3 regions of the Clostridium sp. DL1XJH146 genome follow, and region 3 is predicted to be linked to each of the others. Evidence: predicted binding sites of a transcription regulator. Region 3 holds the regulator's gene; each other region holds the start of a gene.
What was found. Region 3 encodes HrcA, which represses chaperone genes, less so after heat shock. Its sites were predicted from a motif close to TGTTAGCACTCNNNNNNNNNGAGTGCTAACA; they were not measured.
Positions count from the first base shown of each region.

Region 1 (5,599 bases), on a different contig from region 3:
CCCCGCTGATGCTTTTGGAATTCCAGTTAACATAAAATTTCCTATGAAATTATTACTTGAAGCTTTCTTATTGTCCCCTTGATAAACTTTTATTTCAACCATTTCTTGATTATCTGCTGCCGTATAATATGTTTCTTCTTTCATAGTAGGTATTGTTGTATTTCTTTTAATTAAAACACTATAGCAATCTGGTACTGGCATACCTCCTATATAATCAAGAACTTCTATTCCTAAGGTATATGGGCAAACGTCAGTTATAAGTATATCTTTTTCTACTGACAATTCTTCATTTAATATTGCCCCTTGTATAGCAGCTCCCTTTACAACTGCCAAATCTGGATCTACATAACTCTTAGGTTCCTTATTTAACTTTTCTTTTAAGAATTCCTTAACGATTGGTATTCTAGTTGATCCACCAACTAAAAGTATTACATCAATGTCATCTGGGGTTAGATCTGAATCTTTTAGTGCAATATTTATAGGCTTTTCTGTAGAATTAATTAAAGGTTTTATTAATTCTTCAAATTCTATTTTTGTAAAAGTCCTAATTAGTGATAGTGGTTTTCCATCTTTTTCAGCTATAAAAGGAATTTCAATGCTATATTCTTCTTCACTACTAAGTTTTATTTTACATTTTTCAGCTTCTTCTTTTATTTTAGAACTGCTTCTTAAATCTTTTCTTAAATCTATACTATATTCTTTTTCAAAGTCTTGAAATAATTCATTCATAATGGCTTCATCAAAATCCTTACCTCCAAGATGATTGTTACCACTACTTGCTTTAACTTCAAGTACTCCATCGAACATCTCAAGTATAGTTACATCTAGAGTTCCTCCCCCTAAATCATAAACTAATATATGCTCTTCATTTTCCATATTTTCAATTCCATAAGACAGAGCTGCAGCAGTAGGTTCGTTAATTATTCTCTCAACCTTTAATCCTGCAAGCTCACCTGCTTTTACAGTAGCTCTTCTTTGCTCATCTGTAAAATATGCTGGAACCGTTATAACAGCTCGATTAACTTCCGATTTTAGTATATCTTCAGCCATTGCTTTCAAATTTTCCAAAATAAAGGCCGATATTTTCTCCGGAGTAAATATACTTTCTCCAAGAGTAACTTTTTCATCAGAACCCATTAGTCTTTTAACTTCTCTTACTGTGTATTCCGGTCTTAATATGAACTGTTCCTTTGCTTTTTCCCCAACTATAATATTACCATTGTCATCCAAGCCTACTATTGATGGAATAATAACCTCGCCATTATTATCTTTTAAAACCGATACCTCACCATCTTCCATAATAGCTATTTCTGATGTAGATGTTCCTAAGTCAATCCCAATAATTTTACTCATGATTACAACTCCTTATTCTTTTGATTTACAATTACTTCTTCTTTTCTTAAAATTTCTTTATTATAAATATAACCATATCTCACAATTTCTATAATATAGTTATTCTCTACTGACTTTTCCTCTCTCACTTCCACTGCTTTATGTAAGTTATTATCAAATTCTACTCCATTATCTCCAATCCGAATTAATCCCAGTTTTAAGTTGATACTAGCTAATTTATTCCACAAAATGTTGATTTGTCTATTCCAACTTTCGTCACCACTTTTTTTAGAATAAAAGTAGATATCTTCGAACAAATCATTTATCTGAATTACTCCATTTAATAACTCTTTATTTTCATTCTCCACAGACTTTTTATTTCTAATCAACTCTTTATTTATATCATTATCTTCAATTTTTTCTTCTAATATTTCAATTATCTCATCAATACTATTAGCTGTTTTATATTGCTCTTTTGAAAATCTCTCTAAATTTTTTGTAAAACTATTCACTGCAACGATGATTTCAGTTTCATTATTTAAATTTTCTTTTGAAATATCTATTTTTTTATATTTACTTAGTTCTTCTTTAACATTTATCATCTTTTAATTTCCTTCCTTTATTTTCTTGTATGTGCATCTAATTCATAGCACTAATAATATTTTACATAACTAATATATTTAAATCAATCATATTAAATCAGAAAAAATAATTATAACAAAAAAATACCACTCATTAAGTCAGACTGATATCTAACTTCTATGTGTGGTATATATTTGCACTCACTATCTAGATTTGCATATGCTCATCAAGTTTATCTGCGTAGTTGGTTTTAACTTTTCATCAAACAAATCATTTAAAGTTTTAATAATTCCATATCCATTATTCGTCACCATTTAATAGCATTAAATGGTGACCTTATTATTTCATTGTATTAATTAATATTCAAACTACAGATAATGGATTTTAACCTTACTCCAAACTCTTTTATTTAACCCCTTTTGCACTACAAAGATGGAATGAAGGCTCTATTTTACCTACTACAGTGTTAAATGTATTAGTATTGTCCATCACTCTAAACTTATCAAGGGCTTTAAGTTCATCTTCATCAAGAATATTAAGGTCTTCAAGGCATCTCATAACCGCTGGCCAAAGTGCTCTGCTATAGTTACCATCTTCCATCTTAATTGCGAGTCCGATATCCTTATCTTTAAAACCAATACAATACACGCCCTCTGCACCAAGTTTTCCCGTTAATTTTCCATTAGTATGCTTTATGAGTTCTGTGCAAAATCCATCGGTACCTGCTACCATTTCAGGATGGTTATTCATAGCCTTAAATACACGATTTGATGCATCTTTATAATCATCTTCGAGATTATCTGGATTTGCAAGCTTAGCAAAACCTAGAGCCATATTATACAATGGCATTCCATGAACTGGCACAGAACAACCATCAATTCCTAAATATATATCTTCTTCTTTCATTTCGCACATTTTAGCTACAACTTTTAAAATTTCTTGCTGAAGTATATGTTCTTTCTTAACGTAATCTTCTATTTCATACCCTTTATGCACACATGTTGCAAGCATTCCAGAGTGTTTACCTGAACAATCTGAGTTTGTTGGATTTAACTCAAAATGCTCTGCTACAAGTTTCAAAGCATATTCCTCTTTAATTGAAAGAGGTGAACCACATTTTAATGAATCTATTGTTAGTCCAATTTTCTTAAGTATTCCTTCAACAGTTTTTCTATGAAAGTCTTCTCCATAGTGAGATGCACACATTATAGCAATTTCTGCATCGGTAAACTTAAATCTTTCCGCTGCTCCACTAAGTATTACATTAAGCGCTTGCAAAGGCTTTCCTGCTGATCTTATGTATGTTACCTTATAAGGATTACCTATATATTTCAGAACCCTTCCTCTCTTATCTACAACTACAGCATCACCTCTGTGACAACTCTCAACAATAGGTCCCCTTGTTACATTTACTAGTACTTCTGACATATAATCACCTTAATCCCCTCGTGATAAATCTCCATTTTAATGCCTGCCGTAATCATCATTGAATCTTACTATATCTTCTTCATCCAAATAATCGCCCATTTGAACTTCAATAATTTCTAGTAGTGTTTTTCCTGGATTCTCTAATCTGTGTTTTTGACCTGGTTTTATGAAAATACTTTCACCTGCAGGTACTAATTTTTCTACATCTTCTATTGTCACTTTAGCCATACCTTTAACAACTGTCCAGTGCTCACTTCTATGATGATGTAGATGATAGCTTAATTTTTTGCTTTGAGTAACTTTTATTCTCTTAATCTTAAAGGTATCTTTTTCTTCTTCTAGTACTTTATAACTTCCCCAAGGTCTATAATCTTGAACATGATACTCTGTTCTAATATCATTTCTTGATTTTAATTCATTAACAATCTCTTTTACCTTTTGCGATTGATCTTTTTTGCATATTAAAAGTGCATCTCTATTATCGACTATTATTAAATCATCAACACCTACTGTGGAAACTAATTTACCTTTTTCTGAATATATAAAATTATTTTTAGAATTAACAACTATATTATCACAATCAATGATATTATCATTCTTATCTTTATCAAACACATCATAGAAAGCATCAAAGCTACCAAGGTCATTCCAACCTATATCAACTGGTGTTACTGCAACATTTTTGCTTTTTTCCATAATGCCATAATCAACTGAAATCTTTTCGTTTATTTTACTAAAAGCTTCTCTAATATTTTTGCTATCGTCAAAAGCATCATATATTTCTTTAGCATGCTCTTTTACTTCATTAATAAAAAATTCAGTATTAAACATAAATATACCAGCATTCCAAAAATAGCCGTTATCAACATATGTAACTGCTACTTCATATTCTGGTTTTTCTTTAAATTCCTTCACTTTATAGCCGTTTAATTTTTGAGTTCCAGGTGCTATATATCCATATCCAGTATTTGGACCATCGGGTTTGATACCAAAGGTTATGATAGAATCTTCTGCTAATTCTTCCGACTCTTTAATTATTTCGATAAATTCCTGTGTTTTTAAAATCATATGATCTGATGGAAAAACAACTACAGAATCATTGCCTTTTTTAGCTATTTCATGAACCCCTGCATAAATTGCTGGAAGAGTATTCTTTGCTTCAGGTTCTACTAAAATATTATCTTCACAATAATCAAAACCTAATTCCTCAACAGCTCCAGCTACCAAAAACTTATACTTCTCATTGGTGACTACATATATATCATCCACATCTGCTAATAATAAACTTCTCTTGAATGTTTCTTGAAATAATGAAGGCTTATCCCCTTGTAGTTTAATAAACTGCTTTGGGTATCTATCTCTACTTAGTGGCCATAATCTGGTACCACTTCCGCCTGCTAAGATTATTACTTTCAATATATATTCCTCCTCTAATTTAAGTACTAACCTAAGTTTTAGGAAAGCACAATATACTATATCCTTGCAATAATAATTTTTAGTTATATCACTTTTAAACAAAATGAAATTTGTCTGAAATGTATTATATCGCAGGATATAACTCAATAAATTTGTACGAAGATACCAAAATTCCAATCAATATAATACACAAAAGCCAAAAAATAACATTCCAAGAAATCTTATTTTCATTTTCTTTCTTTTTATCGTAAATTAATTTTATTATTGAAAACACAATAGCTATTATTACTAAAATTATTGACGCTAGATTTCCAGCCATTAATCGACTTGAATTTTGACTATCAACAGATTCATATACCAGATATAAGGTTACTGCTTGTACAATAAACGCAGAAAAAACGAAATACATAGGCTTAATATACTTCATTAAAGACACCTTCCCTTCAATTTTATAAGGCTTGCTTTAGAATACTATTAATATATATTAAATTGCTTATAAATAAAAACTTTTAAATTAAACAATACTTTATAAATTAATAATGCTTTAAAACTCAACCTTTTATAAATATAATATTTGATAATTATCTTATTCCATATTATTATAGAAACAACAACATAAAGATATTATATCATATTATAATAATTTATAAACATAGGAAATTTTTCTTTTTATGAAAAACCTATAATTGAATATACTAAACAAGGAGAGTTAATATGTCTAAAAAAATTGCTGCTTTTTTCGATATCGATGGGACACTTTATAGAGAAGGACTAATTACTGAAATATTTAAAAAACTAATTAAATCAGAAATAATAGAAAGCACTCGTTGGTACAATGAAG
Region 1 covers NZ_JBTVVN010000065.1:4,845-10,443, forward strand. Annotated here, with positions in the region: gene ACVHXK_RS17700 (Hsp70 family protein) at 1-1,353, opposite strand, end outside; gene grpE (nucleotide exchange factor GrpE) at 1,356-1,934, opposite strand; gene ACVHXK_RS17710 (asparaginase) at 2,320-3,342, opposite strand; gene ACVHXK_RS17715 (mannose-1-phosphate guanylyltransferase/mannose-6-phosphate isomerase) at 3,379-4,758, opposite strand; gene ACVHXK_RS17720 (hypothetical protein) at 4,883-5,185, opposite strand; gene ACVHXK_RS17725 (HAD family hydrolase) at 5,473-5,599, shown strand, end outside.
Region 1: the regulator HrcA is predicted to act here: its motif matches at 2,056-2,086, upstream of grpE (nucleotide exchange factor GrpE).

Region 2 (5,599 bases), on a different contig from region 3:
GAAATGTCTAAGGAATTATCAACTACAATTGATTCCTTAAATGCTAAAAACCTTCAACTTGAAAATGAAATTAAGGAAAAAAATAAATTAGACCAAAAAAGGCGAACGTTGCTTAACAATGTATCCCATGAATTAAAAACACCTATTTCACTAATGCAAGGATATGCTGAAGGTTTAAAACTAAATGTCATTAAAAGTAAAGAAAAAACAAATTTCTATTGTGATGTTATAATAGATGAATCTATAAAAATGAATTATTTAGTTGAAAATTTATTAAATATTGATCAAATGGAATTTGGTGATAAAGTTTTAAATAAAACCTCCTTCGAAATAAATGATTTTATAGGAAAGGTACTTGATAAATACCTGAAAATTTTTAAAGATAAAAATATTAGATATAAGATTGAAAAAATTCATCCTACAGACGTATTTGGGGATATTTTCATGCTAGAGACTGTATTTACAAACTATATAACCAATGCAATAAATTACGTTGATGAAAACCGAAAAATAAAAGTAAATCTAAGGACTTTAAGCAATACCATACGAATTGAAGTATTTAATACTTGTCCACCAATAAGCCAAGAAAATCTGGAAAAAATATGGGATAGTTTTTATAAATTAGATAAAGCAAGAACAAGAGAAAAAGGTGGTCATGGATTAGGACTTTCCATTGTCAAAGCTATTTTAGAAGCTCATAACAATGCTTATGGTGTAAAAAATGTTAAAGATGGAATTTGTTTCTGGTTTGAAATAGCTATTGATAATGCTAAAGATTTACAAAATTAAATACCTATTAACGTAGAAATCAGTAGATAAATTTGTTTTTACCAAACCTATCTACTGCTTTTTCATACAAAAAACAACATCATCAAGAGTCCTTCTATTTATTATACCTGTTTCTAATGATAGAACCTAGTATTTTACCAGCTTTATATGCTTCATGTTTTGCTTCGGTTTGACATTCAAATATAATTGGTAAATGCTCCTCTTTTATTTCATCTATAAAACCATGATCATTTACTATATTTCCCACGCTACAATTAAGTCCATCTCCGCAATCGTAGCATTGAGAATATCCCGCTGCTTTAACCTTAGAAATAACAGCCATTTTATTTGATATCATAATTTTTTCGATAATATCTTCTGCTGGATTTTGTAATTTATTATATCCGGTAGATACAACAATTCCTAATTTACCTGCTAAATCAAATTTTTCTTTATGTCTGAAACAGAAGGTTCTCTCTAATGCTGCATGTCCAAGTGCATTAATAGTGTTATAATAATTCGGTGCACCAAAAACTATTCCATCAGCTTTTAACATCTTCTCACCAATTTCATTCCAATCATCTTTAACTTTACATCTATTATCTTTTACGCAACCTGTACACCCAATACATCCATTAATACGTTTGCCACTAAGAGAAATATATTCACACTCTAATCCCGTTGAACTAAGTATTTCTTTCACCGCTTTGCTAGTTATTCCATCTTTTCTTCCACTTGCACTAATACCTAAAATCATTATCATTATCCTCCTAAGTTTGATTGCAAAATTATTATACTAATAATATCAGATAATAGTATTATTTTCTACAAAAAGAAAGGAAATGAATAAACTTCATCTCCTTTTTTAAAAAACTATTTCATTACTTTACACATATTATTTGTAAATTCTACTGGATCTTCTACAGGAAGTCCTTCTATAAGTAATGCTTGATTGTATAATAAACTAGCATAAAGATCTAATTTTTCTTTATCATTTTCAAAAGAATCTTTTAATGCTGCAAATATTTCATGATTTACGTTAATTTCAAGCACCTTATCAGCTTTTACCCCTTGACTATCAGGCATTGCACTTAAGATTTTCTCCATTTCTATAGATACTTCTCCTTCATTAGATAAACAAACAGGATGATTTTTTAATCTCTTAGAGACTCTAACGTCTTTAACTTTACCTTCTAATGCTTTCTTCATGTACTTAAATAAATCTTTGTTTTCTTCTGTTTCTTCTTTTGCTTTTTCATCCTCTTGCTCAATACCTAAATCTCCGCTTGATACAGATTTAAATTCTTTTTCTTTATAATTCATAAGCATTTTAACTGCAAATTCATCAACATCATCTGTAAAGTATAGTATTTCATATCCTTTATCAGCTAACATTTCTGTTTGAGGAAGTTTTGCAATTCTTTCATTTGAATCACCAGATGCATAGTAAACGAATTTTTGATTTTCTGGCATTCTTTCAACATATTCAGCTAATGTTACAAGAGCTTTTTCTTTAGAAGAATAGAACATAAGAAGGTCTTGTAACACTTCTTTTTCACTCCCGAAATTATTATAAATACCAAATTTCAATTGTCTTCCAAAAGAATTATAGAACTCTACATATTTATCTCTTTCATTCTTTAATAATTTTTCAAGCTCACTCTTAATTTTAGACTTGATATTTTTAGCTATTAATTTTAATTGTCTATCTTGTTGCAATATTTCTCTGGAAATATTTAAAGATAAATCTTCTGAATCTACCATACCTTTAACAAAACTAAAGTAATCAGGTAATAAATCGGCACATTTATTCATTATTAATACACCATTAGAATAAAGCTCTAGACCTTTTTCATACTCTTTAGTATAGAAATCATATGGTGTCTTTTCAGGAATATAAAGAATTGCATTGTAAGATATCATTCCTTCTGCTCTTACGTGCAAGTGTTTTACTGGTTTATCAAAACCATAGTGCTTTTCAGCATAGAAATTATTGTAATCTTCCTCAGTAAGTTCACTTCTATTCTTTTTCCAGATAGGAATCATACTGTTTACTATCTGTTCTTCTTTGAATTCTTCGTATTCAGTTTCGCTACCTTCTTTAAGTTTGCTTTCAGTTACTTCCATTTTAATAGGATATCTTATAAAATCTGAGTATTTCTTAATTATAGATTTTAATTTATACTCTTCTAAATACTCATCATAATTTTCATCTTCTTCATTTTCTTTTAATTTAATAATTATCTCTGTTCCTACTGAATCTTTTTCACATTTTTCAATAATATATCCTTCAGCACCTTCTGAAACCCATTTATAAGCTTCTTCACTACCAAATGCCTTAGAAGTTACAGTTATCTCATCTGCTACCATAAACGCTGAGTAGAAACCAACACCAAATTGTCCTATTATATCAAAACCATCTTTTATTTCGTTATCACTTTTGAATTTAAAAGAACCACTATTAGCTATTACTCCTAAATTGTTTTCAAGCTCTTCTTTAGTCATTCCAATACCTGTATCAGTCATTTTCAATATTCTATTTTCTTTATCTGCTTCAATTTTAATAAAATAATCATCTTTATTAAACTCTAAAGTTTCATCCTCTAAAGTTTTGTAATATATTTTGTCCATGGCATCGCTTGAATTTGAAATAAGTTCTCTTAAAAAGATCTCCTTATTTGTGTAAATCGAATGAATCATTAAATCTAAAAGCCTCTTAGATTCTGCTTTAAATTGTTTCTTTTCCATTTATAATTCCCCTTTCATAATATGGCTCTAATAACCATTTAATGTTTATTTAGTTTTGATCCTACATGTATTAAAATTTTTTATGTATCTGTTAGCACTCTCTTTTGTTGAGTGCTAACACTATTTTTTATACCATAATTTGAATTCTATGTCAATGATATTTAAATCTTTTTAACTTATCTTTAAAAGAATGTTAATAAATTGTCTCAAAGTAAAGATTCTCGGCACCGCCGAGAATCTTCCTTAACTGCTAACTGCTAACTGCTAACTCTAGTTTACTCGTTATTTCGAATATTTAGAAACCTTTATATCAGATATATAAATACAGTTTGTTTCATCTCTTTCCATAAATGATATTATATCTTTTGCTTCACCATAGACTAAAACTCCGTAAGTTTTTACCCCATTTTCTTTTATGTAATCTAAAGAATTTGCATAAAAATCTCCTTGTACAGGTCTTTTATCTAAAGAAGTTGTAAATTCTTTTCTGTCGTATAGATATTGCAATAATGAATTGAAGTGAACTTCATATCCATATCCCAATGCCTTATTCCAATCTTCGAAAGGTTTTGTCGCCGTATAATAATCAAGTAAAGATAAATATGGATATTTTTCTTTATCAGCACTATCAGTAGTATCTATTACACTATTAGGATTAAACCCTACTTTATCTACAATAACTCGCCTAGCATCTATTGTCTCTCCTTCACTTTCCGTTGAAATCAACTCACTGTCAATAACTCTAATAGCCACCCACTTAAAATCTATGCTTTTAGTATTATCTTGTGAATCTTTGTATTCATTTTCTAATGCAACTAATTCTTCCATAGTTAAATCTTCTTTAAAATCAACATAAGCAGATACATATGATGTAGAAGGTACCTCCTTTAAGTGAGCTATTGCTTCTTCTGATTGTATATTGGAAAACTCTTCTATTTCATTTCCTAGATTTCTATAAAAAAAATCTCCATCATTAAGTTCATTATCAAGTAAATTATTAAAATTACCAATTTTGCGATTACGTATAAGAGAAATATTTGTATCAACATTATTCTCTTCAAATAAATCATTTTGACTGATTGCTATATTGTATTTACCAAAACCTAAAGGCTCTGCATAAGCATACCCAAAGGTATATCCAGGTCTATATAATTCCACATACACACTCATATCAAATTGTATATCTTGGAAACACTCCCCTACAGATACTTTACTAGGATTATAATAAAATGAATCAACAATTGGTGATACAATATATTTAGCTCCTAATAGTATAATAAAAACACTTACAATTGATATAATGGTAATCTTTCGGAACTTCTTATTCATTACTTCTTTAATTTTTTTATTATCAATTTCACTATTTTCTTTATCCTTATTATTAAGTTCTATTCCTAAATCAATTTCATCTGCTAAAAATTCATTTATACTTTCGTTCTTTTCTATTTCACTCTCTACATATTGTTTTTCTTCCTCATTTAAAGTTCCTTCCTTATATTTTTCAAGTAATTCTTTAAAGCTCATAATTCTCCTCCTTTAAAATATCTTTTAGTTTTTTCCTACTTCTGTATAATAAAGTTCTTGCAGCACCACTTGTTATTTCCATAGATTTTGCAATATCCTTTAGAGAAAAATCACAAAAATAATATAAAATCACAATTTCTTTATAAGACTTAGACATACTTAAAATACCTTTATAAATATTCTCATTTCGTTCATTCCTTAAAATTTCTAATAATACATCTTCTGGTCCATTAAGTTTCATATTATCTATATCTTCAATACTAAATTTCTTGTTTTTACGGAGCCAATCAATCCAAGTATTTTTACCAACTCTAAAAAGATAAAATTTAATATTTTCTTGAGAGTTTTCTATTGAAGCAAAAGCTTTAAAAAAAGTATCGCTGACTAAATCTTCTGCTAAATAATGGTCTTTGCAAAAAGAAAGAAGATATATATAGAGTTCTTTATGATATAGCTTATAAATTTTTTCTAAGTATTTTTTATCCATCATATCCTCCCTTCACTTAATAAACGAAAACCTGGACAAAATGTCACACTTTGTTTATAACATAAATATTAA
Region 2 covers NZ_JBTVVN010000007.1:119,210-124,808, reverse strand. Annotated here, with positions in the region: gene ACVHXK_RS05490 (HAMP domain-containing sensor histidine kinase) at 1-789, shown strand, start outside; gene ACVHXK_RS05485 (flavodoxin family protein) at 884-1,525, opposite strand; gene htpG (molecular chaperone HtpG) at 1,642-3,516, opposite strand; gene ACVHXK_RS05475 (anti sigma factor C-terminal domain-containing protein) at 3,799-5,040, opposite strand; gene ACVHXK_RS05470 (RNA polymerase sigma factor) at 5,030-5,527, opposite strand.
Region 2: the regulator HrcA is predicted to act here: its motif matches at 3,606-3,636, upstream of htpG (molecular chaperone HtpG).

Region 3 (5,599 bases):
ATCAAATTCAACTTCAATTTGAGGAACCCCTCTTGGTGCTGCTGGAATATCAGAAAGTATAAATCTTCCTAATGTTTTGTTACCTGCAGCCATTTTTCTTTCACCTTGAACTATATTAATTTCAACTGAAGTTTGGCTATCTGCAGCTGTAGAGAATATTTGGCTCTTTTTAGCTGGAATAGTTGAGTTCCTTTCTATTAATGGAGTTGCAACTCCACCTAAAGTCTCAATTCCAAGTGTTAATGGTGTTACATCAAGTAGCAATACGTCTTTAACGTCTCCTGAAAGAACTCCTGCTTGAATAGCTGCTCCCATAGCAACACATTCATCTGGGTTAACTCCTTTTGAAGGATCTTTTCCTGTAAATTTCTTAACTGATTCTTGAATAGCAGGTATTCTTGTAGAACCACCAACTAAAACAACTTTATCTATTTCATTAATACTTAAGCCTGAATCTTTTAATGCTTTTTTCATAGGCTCAGTTGTTGCATCAACTAAGTCATGAGTTAATTCATCAAATTTAGCTCTAGTAATTGTTATGTCAATGTGCTTAGGACCAGTTTGGTCAGCTGTTATAAATGGTAAGTTAACATTTGTACTTACAGCTGATGATAATTCTATTTTAGCTTTTTCTGCTGCTTCTTTTAATCTTTGAAGAGCCATTTTATCTTTTCTTAAATCAATTCCATTATCATTTTTGAAAGTATTAGCCATATAATCAATTAATTTTTGGTCAAAGTCATCTCCACCTAAATGAGTATTACCATTAGTAGATTTAACTTCGAAAACTCCATCTCCTAATTCTAATATTGATACGTCAAATGTACCACCACCAAGGTCATAAACTAATATTGTGTGACTATCATCAGTTTTATCAAGACCATATGAAAGTGATGCTGCTGTTGGCTCGTTTATTATTCTAAGAACTTCAAGTCCTGCAATCTTACCAGCATTTTTTGTTGCCTGTCTTTCACTATCATTAAAATAAGCTGGAACTGTTATTACAGCCTCTGTTACTGTTTCTCCTAAATATGCTTCTGCATCTGCTTTTAATTTTTGTAATATCATTGCTGAAATTTCTTCTGGAGAAAACTTTTTATCATCTACAGCTACTCTATAATCAGTACCCATATGTCTTTTTATTGACATTATTGTTTTATCAGGATTTGTAATTGCTTGTCTTTTTGCTACCTGACCTACTAATCTCTCTCCACCATCTTTAAATGCAACCACTGAAGGTGTTGTTCTAGCTCCTTCTGCATTTGCGATAACTGTTGGGTTACCACCTTCCATTACTGCTACACATGAATTTGTTGTACCTAAATCGATACCTATTATTTTTCCCATTTTATTTACCTCCTAATATATTTTCTTAATTTATATAATTTTTTATTTATAACTTAATTTATTGGTTGAACTAAATTGATAATTTTTACTAATTTCAAATGCACAATTCACAATGCACAATTTATGTTGATTCTCTCCCTTTTTGGTCGAGAATCTGTATTTAATTAAATTATTCAATACATGAAATATAAACTAGTTTGCTACCTTAACTAATGAATATCTTAATACTTTATCGCCTCTTTTAAAGCCTTTTTGGAAAACTTCTACTATTTCATTATCCCCATATGAGCTATCTTCTATATGCATTATTGCATTATGCATATTAGGGTCGAACCCTTCATTAGTTGCTACTTCTTCAACATCAAGTTTTTCTAATGAATCTGTAAATTGATTTATTGTTTTTTGTATACCAGTTTTTAAATCTTCTACAGAACCATCTGCTTCTAATGCTCTTTCTAAATTATCAAGAACCGGAAGAATATTTTTAAGTACATCTGCACATGCATCTGTGTATATAGTTTTCTTTTCTTTGTCAGTTCTCTTCCTATAATTCTCATATTCTGCAGTTATACGCAATAATCTGTCTTTTAAAGCGTCTAGCTCATTAGATAACTTTTTGTTTTTACTTGTAAACACTTTTTTTTCCCCTTTTAGTTCTTCTAACTCTGCTTTTAATAGATCTTCTTTCTGTTCTAATTCTTCTTGTTCATTGACTACTTCAATCTCTTCTTCATCTAGGACCTCTTCAAATTCCTTATCTTCATTTACTTCTGCTTCTAAAGGATTTTCCTCCTTTAAAGCTTCACTTACTTCCTCTTCATTTTCAATATGAATTTCATCATTCAACATTTTTTCACCTCATGCTATTCATTTTACTATTCATTATTTTCATCATAATAAATACTTGTAATACTTTTATCTAAAACTTTTATAAACTGTGTCATTATTGCTAATATCTTTTCATATTGCATCCTTGTTGGGCCGATAACTCCTATTGTTCCTAGTGGTTTATCCCTCAAACTATATTCTGCACATATAAGGCTATAGTCTTTTGCATTTTCTGTGAGATTCTCACTCCCTATCTTCACAAAAATGTTTTTATTTTTTATATGCAATACATTTCCATCGCTTATTTTCAAATCCTCTAAATAATTATTATTAAAATTTAGTAAATTTGCCATTGCCGACTTATCATCTAGCATCTCTAAAAATTGTTTTGCTTTATCTACATCTTTATATTCTGAATAGTTAAATATATTTGATGCACCTTCAAAGAAAATATCTCTTCCATCTTCTTTTGACAGAGCATCGTAGAGTGCTGTTATTATAGCATCAAAAATACTCTCATATCCCTGAAGGTCATTCTTAAGTTGATTTATAACTTTTAAATTGATATCATCTATAGTTTTATTTCTTAACCTACTATTAAGAATATTAGATAATTTTTCTAATTTATCTTCTTCAATTTTACCATCTAATCTAATCAAATTATTATTTATCATTCCATTTTGAGTAACTATAATAACTAAGATGCTGTGATTATCTATAGGAATTAGTTTTAAAGCCTTAATATAACTAGTTCTTGCTGAAGGTGTTTTTACAACACATGTCATGTTAGTCAATTCTGAAAGTAATTGTGTTGCATTCTTAAGTACTCTATTAACTTCATAGAGAGCTATATTAACAAGTTCTGATTTCATCCTAACTTGATCCTCTGCACTTAAATCAGGTATCTTTATCAATTGGTCAACATAAAGTCGATATCCTTTATCTGATGGTTTTCTTCCAGAAGAAGTATGCAATTGTTCAAGATATCCAAGCTCTTCTAAGTCAGACATTTCATTTCTTATTGTTGCAGAACTTACGCCTAAATCATATTTTTTCGCTATAGTTCTTGAACCTATTGGTTCTCCAAATAATATATAATCTCTTATGATAGCCTCTAGAATTTTAATTTTCCTTTCAGTCATTTCATTAACATTCACAAGATCACCACCTTTTATTAGCACTCACTCAAGACGAGTGCTAACGACCTGCTTTTAAATTACCATGTAGCATTTTTTTTGTCAATATTATATTCAATGCTTATAGGCTATAATTTTATGATTAATGACATTCTAATTGAAATAAATCTATTTTCCTATATATTACTTAATATTCCTCTATTTTTTATCCAATATAAAATCACTCAATATATAATTAGAGATTTCATAACCTTTTTCTGAAAAAGAAATGTAATCATCTTCATCAAGTAATAATCCCAATTTAGTATATTTACTAATTACATTTTTATACTTAAAATTAATTTCTTCATGAAATCTTCTGATATATTCATTCTTGCTGATTCCTTTTCTTTTCCTTAATCCTAAAAACATAAACTCTTCAATTTCTTCCTCACTTGTATTAATATGTGTCTTGACTTTGCTATTGCCTTTATCATGCATATCCTTTATATAGTTAATTATGCTTTTATCATTTTCATATCGCACACCATCAATATAAGAATGAGCTGATGAACCAGTTCCTAAGTAGTTACCTAATTCCCAATAGACTAGATTATGCATACATTCTTTTCCCTTTTTAGAAAAATTGGAAATCTCATATTGATTATATCCATTAGCTTTCAATAATTCTACGGTCTTTTTATACATTTTTCTTTCTACATCTTCATTTGGTATTTCCAATTTATTTTCTTTAAACATTTTGTAAAAGCAGGTTCCTTCTTCGATTATTAAAGAATAACAAGAAACATGTTCGGGATTAAGATTAATTATATTTTCCAAAGTTTCTTCCCATTCTTCTAATTTAAGCCCAGGTATTCCAAACATCAAATCAATATTAATATTTTTAAAGCCTACTTTTCTAGCCTCTTTATATAATTTCAAAAATTCTTCTCTCGAATGAATTCTACCTAATAATTGTAGTTTATCATTTTGCCATGCTTGTAACCCTATACTAAGCCTATTAACACCCATATTTTTTAAAAATTTTAATTTTTCTATATCACAAGTGCCCGGATTCACTTCAATAGAAAATTCAGTAGGTTTATTATTTTTCATTTGTTTATCTAGAGATTTCTTTAATATCTCCAAATAATCTAACGACAAATAGGTAGGAGTTCCCCCACCTATGTAAATAGTATGTAAATTTTTTATGTCTTTATTTTGAATTTCCTTACTTAGAGCCAGCATATAACTCTCCATATATTTTTCCATACCATCATAAGAAGGAAAATCACAATATAAACACTTCTTAACACAAAATGGTATATGGATGTATAAAGATTCTCGTTTCATAATTGTTCATTCCTTTTGATAATTATATTGTTTCTTTATCTTTTTATTTTGAATATACTATTAATTTAATGCACAATTCACAATGCACAATGCACAATGCACAATTAAAGATGATTTTCTTCCCTTTGGTCAGAAAATCTTTAATTTAATATTTCAATTCTCTTTGCCAATTTATGCATTACTAATAAATTCAGAGCCGCAATTACAGTCATTATAATGCCATATATAATAACTTTATTTAAATTTAATAAGTTATTGTTAATGAAATAATGCATTACATATAAACAATAAAAGCCAGTTAATATGGTTGTCGCAATAGCTGGAATATATTTTTTTATTATAATGGTTTGTATTATGTGCATCAAAAGATGCATACAATAAGCTATTACTAACCCTAAAAACAAATTATAATTGTTTTTAATTCCAGCTATTATAACAATAATGGCAACAATTATAAATTCTTCTGCAACTATTAACGAAAAAACTTCAGTACTTATGTCTTTACATTGAGTAAGAATTCTTTTCCCAAATCTAGGATACTTCTCACAAATACTTCTTTTGTTTCGACTTATCCATCCTCGTATAAAAATAATCTCTTCAAATTCATGTATCATAAAAACAATTGGAAACAACCAAATTAACATATATGAATTCACTATATCACCTACTCAATTATCACTTTCACAAACAAGCCTTCTCTTACTACAAACCAAACCTCACATATTATTCTAATCTTTTAATCTTTTAATCTTTTAATCTTTTAATCTTTTAATCTTTTAATCTTTTAATCTTTTAATCTTTTAATAAAATGAAGAAATTTTTTAGCTCCGCTAAAAAATTTCCTCCATAATTGTGCATTGTGCATTGTGCATTGTGCATTTCTTTTAGTCTACTTTAAGTATCGACATAAACGCTTCCTGTGGCACTTCTACACTACCAACCTGACGCATTCTCTT
Region 3 covers NZ_JBTVVN010000009.1:97,944-103,542, reverse strand. Annotated here, with positions in the region: gene dnaK (molecular chaperone DnaK) at 1-1,347, opposite strand, end outside; gene grpE (nucleotide exchange factor GrpE) at 1,540-2,196, opposite strand; gene hrcA (heat-inducible transcriptional repressor HrcA) at 2,223-3,317, opposite strand; gene hemW (radical SAM family heme chaperone HemW) at 3,510-4,643, opposite strand; gene ACVHXK_RS06610 (HXXEE domain-containing protein) at 4,784-5,299, opposite strand; gene lepA (translation elongation factor 4) at 5,528-5,599, opposite strand, start outside.